2 regions of the Paenibacillus sp. MER 180 genome follow, and region 1 is predicted to be linked to the other one. Evidence: riboswitches for the same ligand, from Rfam matches in the RefSeq annotation. Region 1 holds a riboswitch; the other holds the start of a gene.
What was found. Region 1 has a riboswitch for cyclic di-GMP ahead of M3661_RS19345 (CAP domain-containing protein). Riboswitches for the same ligand answer to the same signal wherever they lie in the genome.

Region 1 (3,420 bases):
GTCCAGATTGCTTGGTTTCACGGCTCTATTGTTTCTCTTTGCTGGGTTAGCTCTTATCCTATATCCGAAGTGGAATCAATACAACGAACAACAAAGAGAGCTTCGGCTTCTTACTGAGTGGGACAACTTGCCGCAAGACAGCATTCAAGTAACCTCCAAGACACAAACCGATTCAATCACACCAAAAAAACGGGAGCCTAAATCCATTGACGGTCTCCTTGTATATGGGGCAATATCGATCGACAAAATCGATCTGCGAGAACCTATGGTAGAAGGAGCCACACCTGCTTCTCTCAAGGTTGGAAGTGGAATCGTTGTCCCCGGCCGAATGCCGGGCGAGATCGGCAACTTTGTATTGGCGAGCCATCGCAGTCTGACATTCGGCAGACACTTCAACAGGCTCGATGAGTTGAAAAAGGGGGATAAAGTTCAATTAGAAACGTCGGATCAGACCTACACGTATACCGTGCAATCGAAATCCGTCGTGACCCCAGAAGATCTGTCCGTTCTCGATCAGAATCCAACGGATCGGGAGCTGACACTCATCACCTGTGATCCAATCGACACAGCCACACACCGGCTTATTGTGAAGGCTGTCATGGAGAAGACTCCATAACGCCGCATCAATTAAAGACGCCTCCAAACTACTGTTTCTGTTGGATTGAAGGCGTCTTTTTACCACGGCCTGCTAGCTTCGTGGTGTATAGAAGTTTTCCGTATAGTAGACTTTCGATTTACCTCCGAAAAATACGCCCACACCCATTCGCGAATAATCTCCTAATATGTTAGCACGATGCCCTTCCGAGTTCATCCAGTTCTCATGAACGAAGATGGCACTCGTCTGGCCAGCGGCAATATTCTCTCCTGCGGACTTATATACGATTCCGTCTGCCTTTATTCGATCGAACGGCGACTTGCCATCCGGATTATTATGATCGAAGAAGCTTCTTTCTCCCATATCACCGCTATGCTTGCGTGCTGTTCCTGCGATTTTATCGTTCCATTGCAGCGGCTTCTTGCCATTGCGTACGCGAACTGCGTTCGCTAGATCGAATATTTGCTGCTCGAAGCTTGTCCGCAATTGCTCGCTAGGCGTACCGAAGTAACCCTTGAACGACAACTCCACAGCTTCAGCAATGAATTGGACAGCTGTTACCGTGCCGCGCTGACTCACATCATAGAACACCGTCGCATAAGCGTCGCCTACCTTGTGCATACTGTATGTTCCGCCGTTATCCTTGTAGTTATAGATGGTATTGCCTTTCTTAATTCGGCTGATGGAAGACCCGTAGGCTGCTGTAACTTCCTGCTTCGTCGAACCAAATCCAATGCTGCCATAATCAGCCTTAGCATTCGAGTATAGAGCTACAACTTTCTTGTTGAGCACACCGACCTGCACATACTGCTTATAATCCTTGTTATAGATGTACCACTCGAACCCGTACTCGCTTACGTCTTTGCGTGCTGGTTGTCCCAGTCGCTCGAAGAGCTGCTTCTCACTCATACCGAGCGAAATGCCCTGAACCTTGACTCCTGCCACCTGTGGCACATTCAATTCTGATGCAGCAGCTCCGCTTCCGCTTGTTTCATCCGCTGCATAGAGAGTTGGCTGTGGCATGAACATGCCGAACAGCAATGCAGCACTAAGCCCTATTGCAATTCGTCGCTTGGTGCCTACCAATGATTGTTTTGCTTCTACTTGCCAGTTTGCGTTGTTGTCAGTTGTTGCCGTACAACGTGTCCGCATTCTTACCATCTCCCATTCTTTGACGTTATCCGCTCGAATGAGATGAACACCAGGGGCGCTTCTTATATATACAAAAAGCGCCACCCTAATGGCGGCGCACTTAAATAGACGCTCGTATTGTCGCAATTAGGGCAACCCGGCTGTCATCGCATTGTGTAAATGCATTAGACCCGTGGCTTTGCGTCCCCTGCTTTCGCGAGGGTTTGCCATTATCCAAATGTAACCGTTATATGTCTATGGTAACATGCAACAGAACTGCTTGTACACTCCTGAACGATTGTAATCTTCTGTATGTGGACAGAATAGTAGGATACCCGCCAAGGAACTCTCCTTAGCGGGTCATCACATCAACGTCTTACAAATAATCGCTTCCGAGCAATCCACATGAGTGCTGCGGCAGTGATTAGAATCATACCGACGATTGGCGATACAGGGGCTTCTTCACCGGTCTGCGGCAGCTTGCCGCCCGGCTTAGGATTCGGCTTCTTCGAATCCGTCTTGCCCCCTAGATCTGCATCATCAGGATTTCCTTCATCATCCTTGTCACCGTCTGGATTGCCCTTGCTTCCACCCGGCTCCGTCGTATTTCCTGTGTCGGGATCTGTCGTCTCCCCAGGTACCGTAGGCTGATCAGGGTCAGTTGTCGTTCCAGGATTTGTTGGCGTTGTTGGCGTCTTTGGATCTGTAGGATCGACGATCTGCCCAGGGATCGTTGGAATGTTCGGATCTGTCTTAGGAGGTGTCTTGTCGCCTGGCTTGCTTGGCTCCCACGGTTCGTAAGGATCCGTCTTGCCCCCTCCCCCTCCATCGGTATAACGAACATTCTCGACCGTAACGACAGTCAACTGCCCTCTCGTAATTTCGAACCCATTCAATGTAGTGTTGCGAATATAACCGCTTGGAGCCTCTGTTTCCTCGAAGAAGTATTTACCCGGCTTCAAGGCTGGAAGGGATGCTTCTCCGTTTGTATCCGTCGTTAAGATCGGAAGCTCTGCTCCTGCCTTATCTTTAACCGGATGCTTCTCCGTATCCAGAAGGCGGAACTTGGCACCAGACAGCTTTTTCTCTTTATTCTCATAAGCAATCTTAATCAGCTTCACTGAACCCGTCGGCGGCAAATCGAGTGTATTACGCACAATGACTACTGCTTCCTTGCCAGCGTTCACATCAAACTCGATTAATTCCGTGTTCAACACAAATCCGGCTGGAGCCTTTGTTTCTTCTGCATAATACTTGCCCGGATACAGGTTCGGAATCGTGACTTCGCCATGCTCATTCGTGATAAGCGGCGGCAATTCCACGCCTGCTTGATCCTTGACTGGCTGCTTATTCGCATCCAGCAAACGGAACTCCGCACCTGGCAATTTCCTTTCTTCATTGGCCGCATCAACTTTAACCATCTTAGCAGTTCCGGTCTTAGGCACTTCAGGCTCACGTGTATTCGGTACCTTCACTTCAGCTACTGCCTTCTTGCTTACTGTGAATTCGAATAAATCACCGTTCAACACATACCCTACCGGTGCCTTCGTTTCTTGCGCGAAGTATTGGCCTGGATTCAGATTCGTAATGATTAATTGGCCATGTTCATCCGTTACCAACTGTGTCAATTCTTTGCCTGTTTGATCCTTGGCTGGCTGCTTATGTGCGTCAAGGATACGGAATTCTGCACCAGG
Region 2 (3,420 bases), on a different contig from region 1:
ACGGAACCTGAGTGTAACATTCAACCGTGCTGCAGATGAATCGAATGTGAACCATTATCGCGTTATGGTCGTGAAGTCTTCCAATGCAAGCCGTTTTAATCTAACAGAGGCCAATCGAGTTAACAATTGGAACTCAGCTGTCGTGTATCGGAGTGGCAGCAGCTTGTCACATGTATTCGATCAGGATGCAAGAGATGTAGATGGAGCACCGATTCGCAACGGCAACAGCTACCGGGTATTTGTTCTGTCTGTAAGCTCCAATAGTCAAGCGAACAATGCGTTGTCTGCTCCATCTCCAGAGGTGACGCTTAAAGGCAATGCCTCGGTTGATGTTGTGACGAATGTAGAAGCGAAGATTATTGGCAAAAACGGTAATGCCAGCGACATTGAAGTAGGCTTTAATGCACCATCCAGTAGTTCGTACGTAAATGAATACCGTATTATGGTCGTCCGCGCAGATCAGTCCTATGCATTCGACGCATATAGTGCGGGACAGGTGGGATCATCCAGCTACATTCGGGTTGGGAATCAGAGTGGCTATGTAAGACAATCGCTAACAAGCGGCTTGCGGGATGTTCAAGGCAACGACATTCAAAAAGGTGTTGCTTACCGGGTATTTGTGCTTACGGTAGCTGACAATAGAAGCGGCTCCTCGAATGCCTTGTCTTCGCCTTCTGGTGAATTTGCCTTGGTAGATCAATCCGTGCAGGCACCTACAAATGTGTTTTTGACAAGAGAAGGGGGGAATAACTTCAAGGCCTCCTTCTCGAAGCCAAGCAACGACAGCGGGATTGCCTATTATGCATTGATGGTCGTTCCTTCTAGCTCAGCGAACTCCTTCAACCTGGATCAGGCGAATCGTTTAAGAGGAGTAAGCGTAATTGGCGAAGAATCTAGAATGTTCTCGCTGTCAGATAATGATGCATATGGAAATCCAATTCGCAGCGGCGTTGCCTATAAAGTATTCGTTATGTCCGTAGCGGATGGGCGCAATGCAACAGTGAATGCACTGTCCACCGCATCCAATGAAATGACAGTTGGTGACGGATATTAATCCCCATGATGTGAAATAGAGAAGATAGATAGATGGCATTCAATAAGAGCCTCGGAATGATTTCCGAGGCTTTTTATGTATCACCAAGAGTACAAGAGAGTTGTGTAATGAGTAAGAAATGACTTCAGTGCTGTCTATTAGGTAATTGGTAGGGGAGAGGGGGCTAAGCAGTAGTGGCTCTATAGGAAAATCGACAAATGTGTCGAGCAGTTGGAGGGAATTGCACGAATCTATGGGAGCAAGGATGGAGAGGATAGGGGTGTTTTTGTCGGAAATAGGGTGAAACAACCTTGAAAATGACTATAAAATGACAAAAAATGATTTTTCGTGTCGAAAGATTGAAAAGTGTTATGAAAAAGTATTAATCTTTTCATTCGAGCAACCGATATAAAATATGGGTCTTGAGTTGGATAGGGGATGCGACCGTCCAACATGCTGATATGTAATATGTACTTTAGACCTATTCACGCGATACATGTCACAAGAACTAGTGCGTAACATTGCTATGACATTCTTGCCTGATAATCGATCTGCAACACGCAATGGATACATCAAGAAGAACAACATCAGGATTGAAAGGCAAACTCTTCGAAAGATGAGGACGCAAAGCCGCGGGCCTAACATCTTCACGGATTACGGCGGCCGGGTTGCCATTAATGTTGCGGTAACTACACAACGGTTATTCGGTGACAAGGCTATGCAGAATGGCCTTTTTTTTGCGCACAGAAGCTGGGGTAAATGATGGAAATTGTGTTGCTAAAATGGGACGAGTGTACTTCCTACGAAGACATAGATTCATTGATGGATCGATTTATCCCGTTCGTTACACCTGAAAAATACAAAAGGTTAGATAGACTTCGGAACCGTGAAGATTTTTATTGCACGGTTGCGGCTGACATATTGGCCCGCATGCTGCTATGTCGAACCTTGAAATGTTCGAATAACGAACTTGTTATTCACACTCATCCCTTCGGCAAGCCATATGTGGAGGGTGATCCGGTATTTTTCAACATCTCTCACGCCGGTGCGTTCATAGCAGTGGCATTGGATGAAGCGCCAATCGGGATTGATATTGAGCAAGCAGGAGAATGGAACATGGACGTGGCTAGGCTGATATGCTCGCCGCGTGAGTTGGAATTGCTTGCAAATACGAACGACAGTCGTGCGCGTCAGGAATTGTTTTTTTACATATGGACGGCTAAGGAAAGTGTTCTGAAGGCATTAGGAACGGGTCTTAGCCTGCCTCCCAGCACATTCGAGATTGTGCAGGAGACAGCTGTACCTATACAGCATAATCAATTATGGAATGTTGATCATAATTATGTAAAGCAATATGTCGTTCCTGTAACAGGCTATAGTATGACTGTGTGTGCACAGCATATGGAATTTGCCAAGCAAATAGAGTACATCACATGGGAGCAGTTGACTCATAGGTTTACGAAATGGGTTGGATCGTACAAAGGAGAGGACGAGAATTGGCTTTCATGGAATTAACAGTAGAACGATTGGCAGGCTATGACGTACATTCTATCGAGCTGCCTGAAGAGACAATGCGTCTTCTGAAGAAGCATTCGGCCGAGCATTCGGTCAAGTTGGAATCCGTCATGTTCAGTGCGTGGGCAACGCTGTTGTCCCGGTTCTACAACTCGCAGCAAGTAACTCTTCATGCCGTTCAAGCGGGACACGGCAATGCAAACCATACCGTAGTCAGTCAGGATGACGTAACCTTGCAAGGAATTATGAGCATTCATAACAGCTTGTCGGCTTGCGCAGAAGGACGTAACCTGACTTGCTCTGAAATAGCTTCTGACAGTGATGTGGCAACGTATTGCTGGTACGGAGAAGATGTTCGGCCCGTGCTTCCAGAGGGAGAGCAGGTATGTGACCTGCACGGCTGCATTCAGCATGCTGCTGGAACGGGCGCATTACCGATGTTCACAATGTATTACAAGGAAAATCAGTTCCAGTTATCGACGGTAGAGAAGCTGGGTGAGTACTTCTTGCAGCTGCTGGATGAAGCTGTGAAGCATCCTCAGAAGCGTATTGGCGAGCTGGAAATGCTGACAGAGCAGGACAAGCGCCAGTTAATTGAGGGGATGAATCAGACGCGAGCTGAATATCCTCATACATTCACGGTTCAGGCGCTGTTCGAGGAACAGGCTAAGCTGCATCCGGATCGAGTAGCTGTCATCGAAGATGATCGCGAGTTGACCTATTGCGAGTTGAATGCTCGTGCGAATCAATTGGCGCGCAGGCTGCGGAAGCTTGGCATCGATCGGGAACAGTCTGTTGGTATTATGGCAGAGCGCAGTGCAGAGATGGTTGTCGGTATCTTAGCGATTCTCAAGGCGGGAGGAGCTTATGTT

Region 2: it holds a riboswitch for cyclic di-GMP, as region 1 does, so the genes downstream of both, M3661_RS23020 (4'-phosphopantetheinyl transferase family protein) here and M3661_RS19345 (CAP domain-containing protein) in region 1, are expected to answer to the same signal.

The regions. Positions count from the first base shown of each region.
Region 1 covers NZ_JAMAVT010000012.1:54,011-57,430, reverse strand. Annotated here, with positions in the region: gene M3661_RS19350 (class D sortase) at 1-616, shown strand, start outside; gene M3661_RS19345 (CAP domain-containing protein) at 689-1,747, opposite strand; cyclic di-GMP riboswitch class I at 1,875-1,965, opposite strand; gene M3661_RS19340 (SpaA isopeptide-forming pilin-related protein) at 2,095-3,420, opposite strand, start outside.
Region 2 covers NZ_JAMAVT010000016.1:120,985-124,404, reverse strand. Annotated here, with positions in the region: gene M3661_RS23025 (stalk domain-containing protein) at 1-1,054, shown strand, start outside; cyclic di-GMP riboswitch class I at 1,623-1,709, shown strand; gene M3661_RS23020 (4'-phosphopantetheinyl transferase family protein) at 1,793-2,548, shown strand; gene M3661_RS23015 (non-ribosomal peptide synthetase) at 2,539-3,420, shown strand, end outside.